Regions from separate parts of the Nocardia sp. NPDC050175 genome, predicted to be linked through region 2. Evidence: riboswitches for the same ligand, from Rfam matches in the RefSeq annotation. Region 2 holds a riboswitch; the other holds the start of a gene.
What was found. Region 2 has a riboswitch for thiamine pyrophosphate ahead of ACIBK2_RS35030 (purine-cytosine permease family protein). Riboswitches for the same ligand answer to the same signal wherever they lie in the genome.

Region 1: it holds a riboswitch for thiamine pyrophosphate, as region 2 does, so the genes downstream of both, thiC (phosphomethylpyrimidine synthase ThiC) here and ACIBK2_RS35030 (purine-cytosine permease family protein) in region 2, are expected to answer to the same signal.

Annotation. Positions count from the first base shown of each region.
Region 1 covers NZ_JBITJI010000017.1:140,428-147,991, forward strand. Annotated here, with positions in the region: gene fahA (fumarylacetoacetase) at 1-895, shown strand, start outside; gene ACIBK2_RS40380 (TetR/AcrR family transcriptional regulator) at 963-1,652, opposite strand; gene ACIBK2_RS40385 (lipase family protein) at 1,750-3,153, shown strand; TPP riboswitch at 3,285-3,394, shown strand; gene thiC (phosphomethylpyrimidine synthase ThiC) at 3,386-5,035, shown strand; gene ACIBK2_RS40395 (lipase family protein) at 5,120-6,391, opposite strand; gene ACIBK2_RS40400 (hypothetical protein) at 6,542-7,111, shown strand; gene ACIBK2_RS40405 (LLM class flavin-dependent oxidoreductase) at 7,139-7,564, opposite strand, start outside.
Region 2 covers NZ_JBITJI010000013.1:61,908-69,471, reverse strand. Annotated here, with positions in the region: gene ACIBK2_RS35055 (acyl-CoA dehydrogenase family protein) at 1-8, shown strand, start outside; gene ACIBK2_RS35050 (DUF6401 family natural product biosynthesis protein) at 225-593, shown strand; gene ACIBK2_RS35045 (hypothetical protein) at 660-1,526, opposite strand; gene ACIBK2_RS35040 (DUF4254 domain-containing protein) at 1,933-2,391, shown strand; gene ACIBK2_RS35035 (AbrB family transcriptional regulator) at 2,484-3,617, opposite strand; TPP riboswitch at 3,874-3,989, shown strand; gene ACIBK2_RS35030 (purine-cytosine permease family protein) at 3,986-5,374, shown strand; gene ACIBK2_RS35025 (cystathionine beta-synthase) at 5,556-6,947, opposite strand; gene ACIBK2_RS35020 (hypothetical protein) at 7,057-7,536, shown strand; gene ACIBK2_RS35015 (SGNH/GDSL hydrolase family protein) at 7,556-7,564, shown strand, end outside.

The sequences.
Region 1 (7,564 bases), on a different contig from region 2:
CGGCCTGCCGGTGCCGATCGGCGACTACGTCGACTTCTACGCCAGCCTCGACCACGCGACCAACCTCGGCCGCCTGTTCCGGCCGGACAGCGAACCGCTGCTGCCGAATTGGCGGCACCTGCCGGTCGGCTACCACGGTCGCGCGGGCACCGTGGTGGTGTCCGGCACAGAAGTGATCCGCCCCAACGGTCAGCGCCGAACCGATTCGGGCACACCGGATTTCGGCCCCTCCCGGCGACTGGATATCGAGGCCGAACTCGGCTTCCTGGTCGGTGTCGGTTCCGAGCTCGGCGATCCCGTCGAGACCGGCGAGTTCGCCGAGCGCGTCTTCGGCGTCGTGCTGGTCAACGACTGGTCCGCCCGCGACATCCAGGCCTGGGAGTACCAGCCGCTCGGCCCGTTCCTCGGTAAGTCCTTCGCGACATCGATCGCACCGTGGGTCACGCCGCTGGCCGCGCTGGAACCCGCCCGGGTGCCGACCCAGGAGCAGTCCCCCGAACCCCTGCCCTACCTGCGGGAAAAGGAACCGTGGGGTCTCGACATCGACCTGACGGTGTCCTGGAACGGGGAGGCGGTGTCGCACCCGCCGTTCTCCCGGATGTACTGGTCACCCGCGCAGATGCTGGCCCACCTCACCGCGAACGGCGCCATTACCCGCACCGGCGACCTGTACGCCTCCGGCACCATCTCCGGCCCGGAGCCGGATCAGCGCGGCTCGTTCATCGAACTGTCCTGGGGCGGTAGCGAACCCGTGCTGGTGAACGGCCAGAAGCGCACCTTCCTGGAGGACGGCGACGAGGTGGTCATCACCGCGTCCGCGCCGGGCGCCGATGTGCGGCGCATCGGTCTCGGCGAGGTCAGGGGCCGTATCGCGCCCGCGCGCCCGCGCGGATAAGCAGGACAGCACAACGACGCGAGTCGGGCCGAAAAACTCGGCCCGACTCGCGTCGTTTTTCTATGATCTATTGTCCCGCAACCGCTCCCCGGCCCGCGTAGACCACCGCGATGAACCCGGTCAGGTCCTCGATGAGCAGGTCCTTGCCGTCCGGCGTGCCGCCGTCGTCGTGATGGTGCAGCCAATCCGCGACGAGTTCGAACATGCCGCCGATGGCGGCCAGCGCCAGCGCGAGCCGCGCCCGCTGCACACCGGGATCGCTCGCGGGTTCGCCGGACCACTCCCGGTCCAGGAAGGCGGCCGACCACCGTCGGTTGCTGCGCCGAATCCGCTCCACCGTCGGCGAAATACCGCCCGCCTCACCGAAAGTCACCTTGGCCAAGCGCGGATCGTCGGCGATGGCGTGCACGAAGGCCTCGATCACCGGCGCGGCCCGCTGTGGCCAGGCCAGCTCGGCGGCCGCGACGGCGCCGGTGATCACCCGTTGCTGGATCTGCGCGGTGAGTTGTTCGAGCAGCGCGATGTAGCACGCTTCCTTGCTGTCGAAATGGTCGTAGAACCCTTTGGTTCCGACATAGGCGCGCTGGCAGATCTGCTCGATCGATGTTCCCGAATAGCTGTGCTCGGCAAACAGTTCGGTGGCCGCGTCGAGCAGCTGATTGCGCCGCTGGGCGCTGCGCTGTTCGGCGTCGAGTCCACGGATCCGGCGGCGCGCCGGCCCCTCGGCAGGCCGCGCGGCGGATTTGCTGCGGGTCATACCTCGACCATAGCTCGATGGCGTTTAAAAAGAGTTCTTGTTAGTAACAGGTTCTCGTGCTGTAATCGCTGTCACGTTGATGAGGAAGGACGCATACGTGTCAGTGATCAATGGTGATCCGACCGGCCGCCCGCGGACCGGAAAACGTACGGTGGCCGTGTTGGTGACGATGGCGATCGCCATGGCCACCGTGCTGCTGAACGGCGCGGTCCAGCCCGCGCCCGCCGCCGCAGTGCCACTCCCGCACGAGGACTCGTTCTACCAACCCCCCGAAGGATTCGAAGGTCAAGCACCCGGCGCGATTCTCCGATCGCGCGAGGTGCACCTCGCGGTCCTGACCGCGCTGCCGCTCAATGTGCGTTCCTGGCAGCTGCTCTACCGCACCACCGATCTCAACGAACAGCCCACCGTCGCCGTCACCACGATCATCCTGCCCGCGGGCGCGGATCCGAACCGCTCCCGTCCGCTGGTTTCGCTGCAGTTCTACTACGACAGCGCAAGCAACGACTGCTCACCGTCGTATGTGCTGCAACAGGGTTCGGGCCTGGCCGGGCTGGAGGGCATCCACTCGCAGAGCGAACTGATCGCGATCGCCGGGCTGATCAGCCAGGGCTGGGCGATCTCGGTGCCGGACTACGAGGGCCTCGACGGTCACCTCACGGTCCCGAAGGAACCCGGGTACATGACCCTCGACGGCATCCGCGCCGCCGAAGGTTTCCAGCCGCTCGGCCTGGACGGCACGAACACCCCGGTCGCCCTGTGGGGCTACTCCGGCGGCGGCATGGGCTCCGGCTGGGCCGCCGAGATGCAGCCGACCTACGCACCCGAACTGAACGTCAAGGGCATCGCCCTCGGCGCGCCGACCTCGGATGTGGTGTCGCTGCTGCACGTCAACGGGTCGATGTTCTCGTCGCTGATCGGCATCGGCATCTCCTCGCTGCGCAAGGCCTATCCGAAGTTCAAGGAGGCGGCCGATCGGTACCTGACGCCCGAGGGGCAGGCGCTGATGGACCGGACCGAGCGCACCTGCCTGCCGCGCAACGCGGTCACCCAGATGTTCGTCGACTACGGGCGGCTGCTGACCATTCCGATTCCGGACTTCCTGCAGGTTCCCGAGATCAAGGAGACCTTCGAGCAGACGGTACTCGGCCGCAACATTCCGACCGCGCCGATCTTCCTGTACCAGGGCGTCTTCGACGAGGCGGTGCCGGTGTGGACGAATGACCGGCTGGACCAGCAGTGGTGTGCGGGCGGCGCGTCGGTCATCTACAAGCGCGATCACCTCAGCGAGCATCTGACCCTGCCGTCGCTCGGCATGGCCGACACGCTCAACTGGCTGAAGTCGCGGCTCGCGCCGAACGCACCGGACCAGTTCGGCTGCCGCACCGACAACGTGGTGTCCATGCTGGCCGACTTCAACGCCCTGCTCACGCAGATCGAGATCAACCTGAACGCCACCTTCGGTGCCTTGGGTTTCCCGATCGGCCCCCGCGAGCGCTGATCGCCCGCCCGTTGCCTGACCCTCGACCGGAATGTCCGGTTGGGGGCCAGGCTTTTCGGGTCTGGAGGCGGAGCTCGTCCGATCATGGGGCGACCCACAGGATGTGGCTGTAGTCTCGGCCTGGAAAATTTCACACCGCCAACGGGGGCTCGCACCAGCGGGCTGAGAGGACGGCTAGGGCCGTCGACCGTATGAACCTGACCGGGTAATGCCGGCGTAGGGAGGAACGATCATGGCAACTGCTACGTCCAAAGACGGCTCCGAGATCATCGACACCGTCACCACCGGACCCATCGAAGGCAGTGTCAAGCACTACACCGAGGTTGACGGGCTGCGCATTCCGGTCCGTCGGGTCAATCTGACGAACGGTGAGCATTTCGACGTCTACGACACCTCCGGCCCGTACACCGACGACACAGCCCAGATCGATCTGGAGTCGGGCCTACCGAAATTGCGTGACACCTGGACCAAGCCCGAGGTCGAAGGGCCGCCGACCCAGCTGGCCTGGGCGCGGCAGGGCATCATCACGCCCGAGATGCGCTTCATCGCCGCCCGAGAGGGGGTGACACCTGAGTTGGTGCGCGACGAGGTCGCGCTCGGTCGCGCGGTAATTCCCGCCAACCACAAGCATCCAGAGCTGGAGCCGACCATTATCGGCAAGAAGTTCCTGGTGAAAATCAATGCGAACATCGGCAACTCGGCCGTCTCGTCCTCGATCGCCGAGGAGGTGGAGAAGATGGTGTGGGCGACCCGCTGGGGCGCGGACACCATCATGGACCTGTCCACCGGCAAGAACATCCACGAGACCCGCGAGTGGATCCTGCGCAACTCCCCCGTCCCGGTCGGCACCGTGCCGATCTATCAGGCGCTGGAGAAGGTGAACGGCGATCCGACCCAGCTCACCTGGGAGATCTACCGCGACACCGTGATCGAGCAGTGCGAGCAGGGCGTCGACTACATGACCGTGCACGCGGGCGTGCTGCTGCGCTATGTGCCGCTGACCGCCAAGCGGGTCACCGGCATCGTCTCGCGCGGCGGATCCATCATGGCCGCTTGGTGTTTGGCGCATCACCAGGAATCGTTCCTGTACACCAACTTCGCCGAGCTGTGCGAGATCCTGGCGAAGTACGACGTGACGTTCTCCCTCGGCGACGGTCTGCGGCCCGGCTCCATCGCCGACGCCAACGACGCGGCGCAGTTCGCCGAGCTGCGCACCCTCGGCGAGCTGACGAAGATCGCGAAATCCTTTGGCGTGCAGGTGATGATCGAGGGCCCGGGACACGTGCCGATGCACAAGATCGTGGAGAACGTGCGGCTCGAGGAGGAGCTGTGCGAGGAGGCGCCGTTCTACACCCTCGGCCCGCTCGCCACCGATATCGCGCCCGCGTACGACCACATCACCTCGGCGATCGGCGCCGCGATCATCGCGCAGGCCGGCACGGCCATGCTCTGCTACGTCACCCCGAAGGAACATCTCGGGCTGCCCAATCGGGACGACGTCAAGGTCGGCGTGATCACCTACAAGATCGCCGCGCACGCCGCCGACCTGGCCAAGGGGCACCCGCACGCGCAGGACCGGGACAACGAATTGTCCAAGGCGCGTTTCGAATTCCGCTGGCGCGACCAGTTCGCGCTGTCGCTGGATCCGGACACGGCCAGGGAATACCACGACGAAACCCTGCCCGCCGAGCCCGCCAAGACCGCGCACTTCTGCTCCATGTGCGGGCCGAAGTTCTGCTCGATGCGCATCTCCGCGGACGTGCGCGAGTACGCCGAGCGCAACCAGCTCACCGACGTGGAGGCGATCGAGGCCGGGATGGCGGAGAAGTCCGCCGAGTTCGTCGACAGTGGGAACGCGGTGTACCTGCCGATCGTCACGTAGGTCGAGTTCGCCTGTCCAGCAACACGTCCGGCTTCCGCACCTGCGGGAGCCGGACGCTTCTTTACCGGCGCACTGCCCGACCGGTTACTTCGCGGCGATGAATTGGGACAGCACGGTAGTGCTGCTACATCCGGCCGGTGCCGGAGCATCGGTGCTGAGGCGTTCCCCCAGCCAAGAGAACGCGGCAGGGGAGGCCGAGAAAATCATGCTCAAATGCTCGGCCAGCTGCTCACGGATATAGGTGACCCGAGCCCCACGGGCACAGAGATCTTCGACCATCCGGTCGGTCGAGCCCACCGGAATCACCTCGTCCTGCACAGCTTGAAAGACATAAAGCGGCGCCGACGGCGCGTGGGTACCCAACCTGGCCTGGTTGATAACGTCGGCGAGCGGCGGCAACGCCAGGACCTGGTCCAACGGGATGTCGAAGTACCGTTTCCAGTCGCCGAAGAACTGCTGGGCCAGCGTCGTCGTCAGGCATTGCGTCTGGATCTGATCCATCACGGCCGCCCCCTCGGGTGTCAGGTGCGGTCGCATCGCCGCTTTGACCTCGGGATAGGTCGCGTAGTAGGACGACAGGCCGCTACCGACTATGGCCGAAAAGGGCCCGCCGTTCGTGGTGAACAATGCCGCATTGATATCCGCTCCGGGGCCGCCGTACGCGGCGCCGGTAATGTTGAGCTCGGGTGCGTAACTGGGTTGCAGCTCAGCCGTCCACCCCGTCGCGAACCCGCCGCCCGAATACCCGAACAGACCGACGCGGGTCTCGGAGCCGAGACCGAGCGGCGCGAACCGCGTGGCCGCGCGAATGCCATCCAGCGCCATGAAACCGGGCTCCTGGGCAACCGGGAAGTGGCCGAATCGCCCGCCGAAGTCGGGCACCGACACCACCCAGCCGTTCGCCAGCATGGTTTGCAAATCCTTTATCTGCCCCGTGGTCTCCGTAGAGGACTGGGCACCCGCCTGCAGCCCGTAGGACGGGACACATTGCGGACCGGACGCGTCCTCGAACATTTGCTGCGACACCAACGGCCGGTCCGGTCGGACATTGTCGGGCAGGAACACCGTGGTGACGGTGACATCCGGCTGCTCGAACACATTGGTGGTGCGATAGAGCAGTTGCCAAGCCTGCGCAGGCAACTGCACCACCAACTCGATCGGCCGGGATCGCAGAATCGCGCCCGGCGCCGCGGCCTCGAAACCGGCTGGTGGCTGGTAGAACTCATCCACCTGCGGCAGGGGTGGCGCCGCACCCGCCGGATTCGATGACACAATCGCCGGCCCGGCCAACGTCACCATGACGGCCACTGCGGCAACGCCTAACCCGCAGACGCGTCGCTGCGCCTTACTGGACATCCCGACCTCCATTGCTCGGATACACCGGACGCAGCACACATATAGCAAATTGTCGGGTCAATATTAATAACCACGGGATTGATAGGTGGGACCCTCGACGTGCGTTCTTTTCAGTCGCCCCACAGGCAGTGCATGCAGCAGGATCAGCGCATGAGTGTGACCGCCGATCCCGTCCGTCAGCTCCCGGACGGTTGGGCCGCGCCGCTGATAGCGACTACCTTTCTCGCCGCGCTGTGCTGTATCGCGCTGCTGTGGTTCGGCATGTCCAATGGTTCCTTCCTCGGGTTCATGGCCGCCATATTCGTGTTGGGGCTCGCCGCTATCGGCTGGCTCGTCCCAGCCCTGGTCGCCATGCTCTACTACCGCACCTTCATGCTCGGTCTGATCGCCCCGGCGATAGTGGCGATCACCTTCGCGCTGCTCCATACCGACATTCCGCGCAGCGTCGGCTGGGCGCTGTCGGAAGGCAGCCTCGAACGAGCCGAAGTCCGGTGCACTGATACCGGCCTCATCGGCGTCTACTTGGTCACCCATGCCAGTCGGCGCGCCGCCGGGTGCCACTTCTATACCGACGGTGGCTTCATGGATTCGGTGGGTATTGCCCATCTCCCGAACGGTGTCCCGGCGGACGCCGTGGCCGAAGGTGGACCGATCCGAGACGGGCAGTACGGGTACTGGCATATCAATGGACCCTGGTATCGGTTCAGTCAAGCGTTCTGACCGGCGCCGATCACTGACGACCTGTCGTCACCCGAGCTGTGCGACGACAGGTGCGAACCTTTCGGCGAAGTCGGCGCCGAAGATGAAGTAGGAGAAGCCGATTTCTTCTCGTCGCCGTTGAATTTCCTCGATGGCGGCGGCCGGGTCGTCCGGAAGTACGGTCAGTGCGTCCGCCGCGCGAAGCGCTGCCGGGTCGGTTTCGGGAGGCCCCATGTGCGGCGCGACCTCGTCGCCGATGACCGGCACGGCGAGCGCGAGCTCGATGTCCGGAACCGCGCGGAAGTCCTGGGCCAGCCGCGCGACTTCGGTCCGCGACTGATCCCCCAGCGCGAAGGTGACCGTGTCCGCGACCTCGGCCGCCAGCGCCCTGGCCTTCGGACCGAGTACGGCCATCGCCACCGGCGTGTGCAGGTCGGGGCCATCGAGATCGCGTAGCGCCCTGACGGTTTCACC
Region 2 (7,564 bases):
TCCGGTAGCGAGCGGGCATCGGGCGAATCAGTTCCCGGTCATCGAAAGTCCGAGCGATCGACCTATAAATACCGAACGGTCGCATTTATCGACCGTGGCCGGGAAACTGGTTCGCCGGCAATGATTTTCGTGCGGCAAGTTTGCTGGAACGCACTTATCCGGCAAAACAGACTGGGTCAAGCGTCACAGTTTTATAAAGACTCGCCGATTGCTAGCATAGGAACATGTTTTTGCTGGGCCCCGCGTTGCTCGAAGTGTCGGCGCGCAAGATATTGACCCGCCTGCACAAGACGCACGGGGTACCGGCGCTCGCCGCGGCGGCGGAACTGCCCGCGCTGTCGGCGGCGCTGGATCAGCACGCCGCGGCCGTGCGCGACATCCTCGAGCTCGGCGTCGAGGGCGCCGCGCGGGTACCGATGAGCGTGCTGCTCGCGGGTTACGCCCGTGGCCTCCTCGACCAGGTACGCGAGGCCGCCGCCGAGCACGGGATGACCGGCGCGGCACCGAGCGATCTCGGCAGCTGGGCGAACGCCGACTGGGTCCAGTTGCGCCTGGCGAGCGTGTGCCTGCATCCGTCGCAGCAGTTCGCCTGATCAACCCCTGACATAGCGCGTCCGCCGTAGGCCAGAGCCCACGGCGGACGCGTTCGTCGTTCGGGCCTAGCGCCGCTCGCCCGGATCGCGGTAGCCCATGTACTCGCCGGACTGCTCGTACGACCCGCCGCCCTGCATCGCGCCCTGATCCCACTGCTGCGCGTGCTGGCCGCGCGAGGCCTGCTGATCCATCCACAGCTGCTCGCGCGACGCGTCCTCACGGCCACGCGAATACGCCTCCGCATGCCCCTTGACCGCGGGCATCTCCTCTTCCAGCCCGCTCAGCCAGTTCTCCCAGCGCTGCTGCATCGGCCGCACCATGCCGCCGCCGACGCCGACCACCAGGACACCGCCGATGGTGGCGAGCACGGTGATCAGGATCGGCATGGTGACCGACGTGGCCACTCCGATCTGGTTCAGCGCGGCGACGATGCCGACGCCCCAGATGAACACCGCGGCGACCCGGCCGATCATCGCGCCGTAGGACAGGCCGCCGAGCATGTTGCCGACCAGGTCACGCACCGCGGAGGCGATCGCACCCGCGATCACCACGATGATGATCGCGACCGCGGCCTTCGGCAGCCACGAGACGATGCCGTCGAGCAGATCACTCACCGGGTTCGGGCCGAACACACCGAAACCGAGCTGCAGGGCGATCAACAGGATTGCGTAGTAGGCGAGCTTCGCCAGCAGGTCCGAGGCGTCGTAGCGGCTGCGCGACATCATCTGCTTGAGGCCGCCGCGCTCGACAAGACGGTCGAAGCCGAGCCGGTCGAGCACCTTGTTCACGATCGTCGAAACGATCTTCGCGACGATCCAGCCGATGAGCAAGATGACGATGAATCCGGCCAGCTTGGGGACGAACGTGGCCACCGAACTCCACGCGTCCGAGAACCCCTTCTGGAAATCGATAGCCAAACTGGAGGTGTACATGCCCGTCCCTTCGCTATCCGATTAAGCCAGGGCGGTTTGCCGAGGCTGCTTCAACGCCGGTTATACCCCGGCCACATAACTCGAACCTTCCGTTTGCAGATAATTTGCCACATTGCGGCTTTCGGCGCGACCGCTCGCTCGATCGGGGACCGGAGGCCGTACTCTCGACTCCGGCCACCCCCGACTGGTCGGTCTTCCTCACAATCCGTCCCACACGATGAGGAGAAGATTGTTACGACCTGTCATCACGGTGCCATCTCGATGTCACCGACACGCCGAGGTAAAGGGCGCACTCTTATCTCGGATTCGGCATCAGGGCAATGCCTCCCGCCTGACGTCACCCGGAGGTGCACGATGAAGACCTTGTCAGCCGCTGACACGAATCACCAGCCGCCGGGAGCCCGCGATGTTCGTGCGTGATCGCGCGCTGCCCGCCACCGGAGGCACCGCTCGGTCGCTGCCGGATCAACGCGAACTGGTCGCCGCCTTCGGCAGCCGCGACGGCGATCCGAACGCCGAGCATCCGCTGATCGGCTGGGCCCGCAGACTGGCCATCCTGCATCGGCAGCGCCGCGGCAATCCGCTCGCGGCCGCCGGAATAGATTGCCGCCGCGCCGAATTGGTCGCGGCCATCGATACCTGGGTGGCCACCCAGCTTCCGCGCCGCAGTTGCACCGAGCACCTACGCACCGGATCACTAGGCGCCACGGTCGACCGCATGGCCGCGGCCCACGCGCACGCGAGCCATCTGCTGCACACCGCCGAGAAAGTGTCCGATGTCCGGGTGCACGCGGCGTGGTATCGGCTCGCCTCGCTGGCGGACGAGTGGACGGATCTCATTGTGGGTGCGGTGCGAAAGGCCTAGTGGCGCAGGGGTGTCCGGGCTGAACGGACAATCTTCCCTTCGAACGAGGAGAACGGCAGGCAACGGGCCGGATAGTGTCCGCGCAGGCCGGGTCAGACCGCTAGTTCGGGTTCTCGCATCGACACTTGCCGCGCCGAGAACCAGCGCATCCCCTTGGCCAGCAACGGCAGCATCAGCACCATCAGCAGCAGGCGCATGCTCTGCACGCAGGTGATCAGCGGCAGGTTGGCGTCCATCGACTCGGCGGTGGCCAGCACGGCGTTGATACCGCCGGGCGTGGTGGCCAGGTAGATATCGGACAGCTCGAGGTCGACGAAGGTGGCGACCGCGAAGGCCAGGCCGGCCACGATGGCGGACAGCGCGACGATGGTGACCGTCATGCCGGGGATCATCCGTGCCATCTCGCGGACGACGGTTCGGGTGAAGCGGGTGCCGACCTCGAAGCCGATGAGCACGAACAGCAGATCCTTGAACAGGTTCGTCGGCGCGTACCCATGGCTGACGCCGAGCGCGGTGAGCACCGCGGTCATCAGCATCGGCCCGATCAGCGCGGGGCTCGGCAGGTTGAGCCACTTGCCGACCTTGGTGCCGACGACGCACAGCATGACCGCGATGGACAACCCGGCGACCTGATCACCGCGGCCGACGATCATCCAGAACGGCAGATCAGGATTGGTGACCGAGGCGCCGAGCGTCGCGTGTCCGGTGCTCAGGCTGTCGCCGCTGTTACTCAGCAGTGCGCCGAGGGCGGGTGCGCTCACCGCGACCAGCGCGACCCGCAGGTACTGCATGAACGCCACCTGGCGGGGATCGGCGTCCATATCGTCGGCCACTGCCACCACCGCCGCGGAACCGCCCGCCAGCAGGCCGAGCGTCGCGGTCGGCAATTCCACGTGGGCGAAGCGGGCGAACACCACCGCGACCAGCAGGCTGATCAGCAGCGTCGCCACCGTCACCGCGAGCACCGGGATCAGTGCCAATCCGATGCTGGACAGCAGCGAGATCTCCAGATAACTGCCCATCAACACACCGAGCATGGACTGCACACCGCAGGACAATTGCCGAGGCATCGGTGCGGGCAACTTTCCGGCCAACGCCAGGGCACCGCCGACGACGATCGCGAGGATCATCTGCGGTGCGGGAAAATGCACTCGATCGAGTAACTCCGCCCCGGCAAGCACCGAGGCCAGCAGAGCTACCCAACCGATCACTTGCCTCCGAGTCATACCTAGTAATCCTTGCCCCTGCTAATGAACAAACAGTAACGACTCCGTTATCAGGGTTAACAGACGGTGTGATCCCGGCCGCATGGAGACAATTACCTGTTCAGAGCGGACATTTCCTAAGTCACGCAAGTCTTCGCACTCTACTTGATCTCCACGGTAGCAACTCGAGCGAACCCGCAGCTCACAGCTGTTCGCCCGGTCAGACCGTGCGGATCGCACCGACCGACAAGCCGCCGCGTGTACTATTCGCCCGAACCACCCCCACCGCGGGAGCTCGGGCAAGGCCGGGCTGAGAGGGCGAACCCCAGCGCTTCGCCGACCGCATGAACCTGTCCGGGTAATGCCGGCGTAGGAAGAGCGTTTCGGGCATGTCTTCATCGACCCTGCACAACTCCGAACGGCACGAGGCCCCCTTCACCCTCGACGAGCCCGCCCCGAAGGTGCTGTCCTTCTGGGACCAGAGCGCATTCTGGGCAAACCTGGGTGTCAGCCTCATCGCCTTCTCCGGCGCGTACACCGTGCTGGCACCGAATTCCGACGGCGCACCGCAGATCTCTATCTCCGCGGGCATCCTCGCGATGATCGTCGGCACCGTCGTCGGCGGTCTGATGCTCGGCTTGGCGGCCGTGCCGGGCGCGAAGACCGGCAAGCCGGCGATGGTGCTGTTGCGCGGCCTGTTCGGCGCGAAACTCAGTTATCTGCCAACGGTTTTGAACATCGCCCAGCTGATCGGCTGGGGCACCTTCGAGTTGATCGTCATCGGTGATGCCGCCGACGAACTGTTCGGTGGCGGTCCGCACTGGCTCTACGTGGTGGCGGCCGGTGTGCTCACCACGGTCCTGACCATCTGGCCGCTCGGCTCGGTGCGGATGCTGCGCCGGTTCGTCACGGTCGGCGTGGTGATCGCGCTGATCTGGTTCTACATCCAGTTCTTCCGCACCGGTCTGCCGGACCTGTCGGCAAACCCCGGCCCGCACGGCAGCGGCCCGTTCGGCGCGGACTGGAACCTCTTCTGGATCGCCACCGACGCGGCGCTCGCGGTGTCGATCTCCTGGGTGCCGGTCGCCGCCGACTACACCCGGCATTCGCGCAGCACCGGCACGGCGTTCGGCGCGGCCAGCGGGGCGTATGCGATCACGCAGATCGTGGCCTACACCCTCGGCTTGTTCGCGCTGGCCCGCGCCACCGGCGACGGCCAGTACTCGCCGTTCCTGCAGGTCAGCCTCGGCGGACTGTTCTTCTTCGTCTTCGTCCTGCGCGAGGCCGACCAGTCGTTCGCCAACGTGTACTCCACCGCCGTCTCGATCCAGAACCTCGCACCGCGCATCGACCGGCGCATCCTGTCGATCGGCCTCGGCCTGCTGATCACCCTGCTCGCGCTACAGCTGAACATGGCCAATTACTTCGGCTTCCTCGGCCTGATCGGTTCGGTGTTCGTGCCGCTGCTCGGCGTGCTCGTCGCCGACTTCTTCCTGCGCGCGAAAGGCGAGTGGAACACCGCCGACGACGCCCCGCCGCGCTGGGGCATGATCGTCGCCTGGCTGGCCGGACTCTCCGTCTACCAACTCATCAATCCGGGCGACGCCGGTGTGTGGACCGACTTCTGGGTGAACATCCAGGAGAAGCTGCACTTCACCAAGCAGGCATGGATGAGCGCATCGCTGCTCTCATTCCTCGCCGCCCTGCTGGTCGCATGGGCCGTCGGCCGAGTCTCAACATTGCGGCAAGATCGCGTCACCAGCGACAACCCGGCCTAACCGCCTCGATCAGTCGGGGTCCGAGTACCGGACCCCGACTGACGTTTCACGACAACAGATCTCGTGAGCACATGGGTAACTCGCCGGGGACGGGCTGCCCCTGCCACTACCTCACCGCCGGCCGCCGACGTCAATGCCGCGCACCTAGGTCTGGCCTGAATACGCGGAGAGGCGGATGAGCTCAGTGGCCGAGCGTGCCAACGCTCAGGAAACCGAGCAGATCATGCCTGGTGATGACGCCGACGGGCTTGCCCTCCTCGACGACCATCAGCGCGTCGGTGTCCGACAGCGCCTTGGTCGCGGCGGAGATCGGTTCGCCCGCGCCGATCAGCGGGAACGACGGGCTCATGTGCTTGCCGACCGGATCGGTCAGATGCGCACGGCCTTCGAATACCGCCGAGAGCAGATCGCGTTCCGAGACGCTGCCCGCGACCTCGCCTGCCATCACCGGCGGCTCCGCGCCGACCACCGGCATCTGCGAAACCCCGTATTCGCGCAGGATTTCGATGGCGTCGCGCAGCGTCTCCGACGGATGGGTGTGCACCAGGTCGGGCAGTTCGCCGGACTTGCCGCGCAACACATCCCCGACCAACGGCTCGACGGTGCTGCCGTCGAGGCGCTCGCGCAGGAACCCGTAGGAGCTCATCCACTGGTCGTTGAAGATCTTCGACAGGTAGCCGCGGCCGCCGTCGGGCAGCAGCACCACCACGACCGCGTCCGGGTCCCGCTTGGCGACCTCGATGGCCGCGACGACGGCCATGCCGCAGGAGCCGCCGACCAGCAGCCCTTCCTCGCGGGCCAGGCGCCGGGTCATGTCGAACGAGTCCGCGTCGGAGACCGCGATGATCTCGTCCGGGATCGCCGGGTCGTAGGCGGACGGCCAGAAGTCCTCGCCGACACCCTCGACCAGGTACGGCCGTCCGGTGCCGCCGGAGTACACCGAGCCCTCCGGATCGGCGCCGATGATCTTGACCTTGCCGCCGGACACCTCCTTGAGGTAGCGGCCGACGCCGGTGATGGTGCCGCCGGTGCCGACGCCCGCGATGAAGTGGGTGACCTTGCCCTCGGTGTCGCGCCAGATCTCCGGACCGGTCGTCTCGTAGTGGCTGTCCGGGCCGCCGGGGTTGGAGTACTGGTCCGGCTTCCACGCACCGTCGATCTCGCCGACCAGACGGTTGGAGACGCTGTAGTAACTGGCCGGGTCCTCCGGCGCGACGGCGGTCGGGCACACGACAACCTCGGCGCCGTACGCGCGCAACACATTGCGCTTGTCCTCGCTGACCTTGTCCGGGCAGACGAACACGCAGTGGTAGCCGCGCTGCTGCGCGACCAGCGCGAGGCCGACACCGGTATTGCCCGAGGTGGGTTCGACGATGGTGCCGCCGGGCTTCAACTGCCCGGACTTCTCGGCGGCGTCGATCATCTTCACCGCGATCCGGTCCTTGGAGCTACCACCCGGATTCAGATATTCGATCTTGGCCGCTACCAGTCCGGTATTCGGGCCTACAACAGAGTTCAACCGGACCAGCGGCGTATTGCCGATGAGGTCCACGACATGGTCGGCGATGCGCATGCGCCCCATAGTTCCAGATGGACCCGGTGTGAGTTGGCGCACGCCACGCGCAAGGCCGTCCGGCCTGACAAACCGGGAATCGGGCAAACACCCATTTAGGATCCGAACCATGGAGCAGCCGAACATCGCCAGGGCCGGCGTTGTGCTGGCCGGCGCGGCACTGGCCGCGCTGGTCGGACCGGGCGCGCAGGCGAACGCAGTCACCATCGAATTCCCGCAGGTGCTCACCATGGCGCACGGTGGCCTGTGTGGGACGACCGTGCGTACCTGGGCCGACGTCAGCCCAGCGTGGCCGGGCCGGGCCATCATCAATATGCGCGCGCTCCCGGTCGTCGGCATCGGTGACGGCGACTATCCGCTGGCCCCGCTGTGCGAGGTGCACACCATGGTGGATTGGCGCAACACCACCACCGGCGCGGTGGGCCGGTACGAGGACACGATCGTCACCGGCCTCTACGGCAGCGTCCAGTACGCGCTGTTCCAGGACACCGGCCCGGGCCATGTCGAGGTCACCGTCACCACCGACGCGGCGAGCATTCCGGCGCGCGGTTGGTTCGACGTTCCCGCTCCTGCTGCCCCGCCTGCATAAAGTCGGTACATTTTCTTTTGTGAGCGCA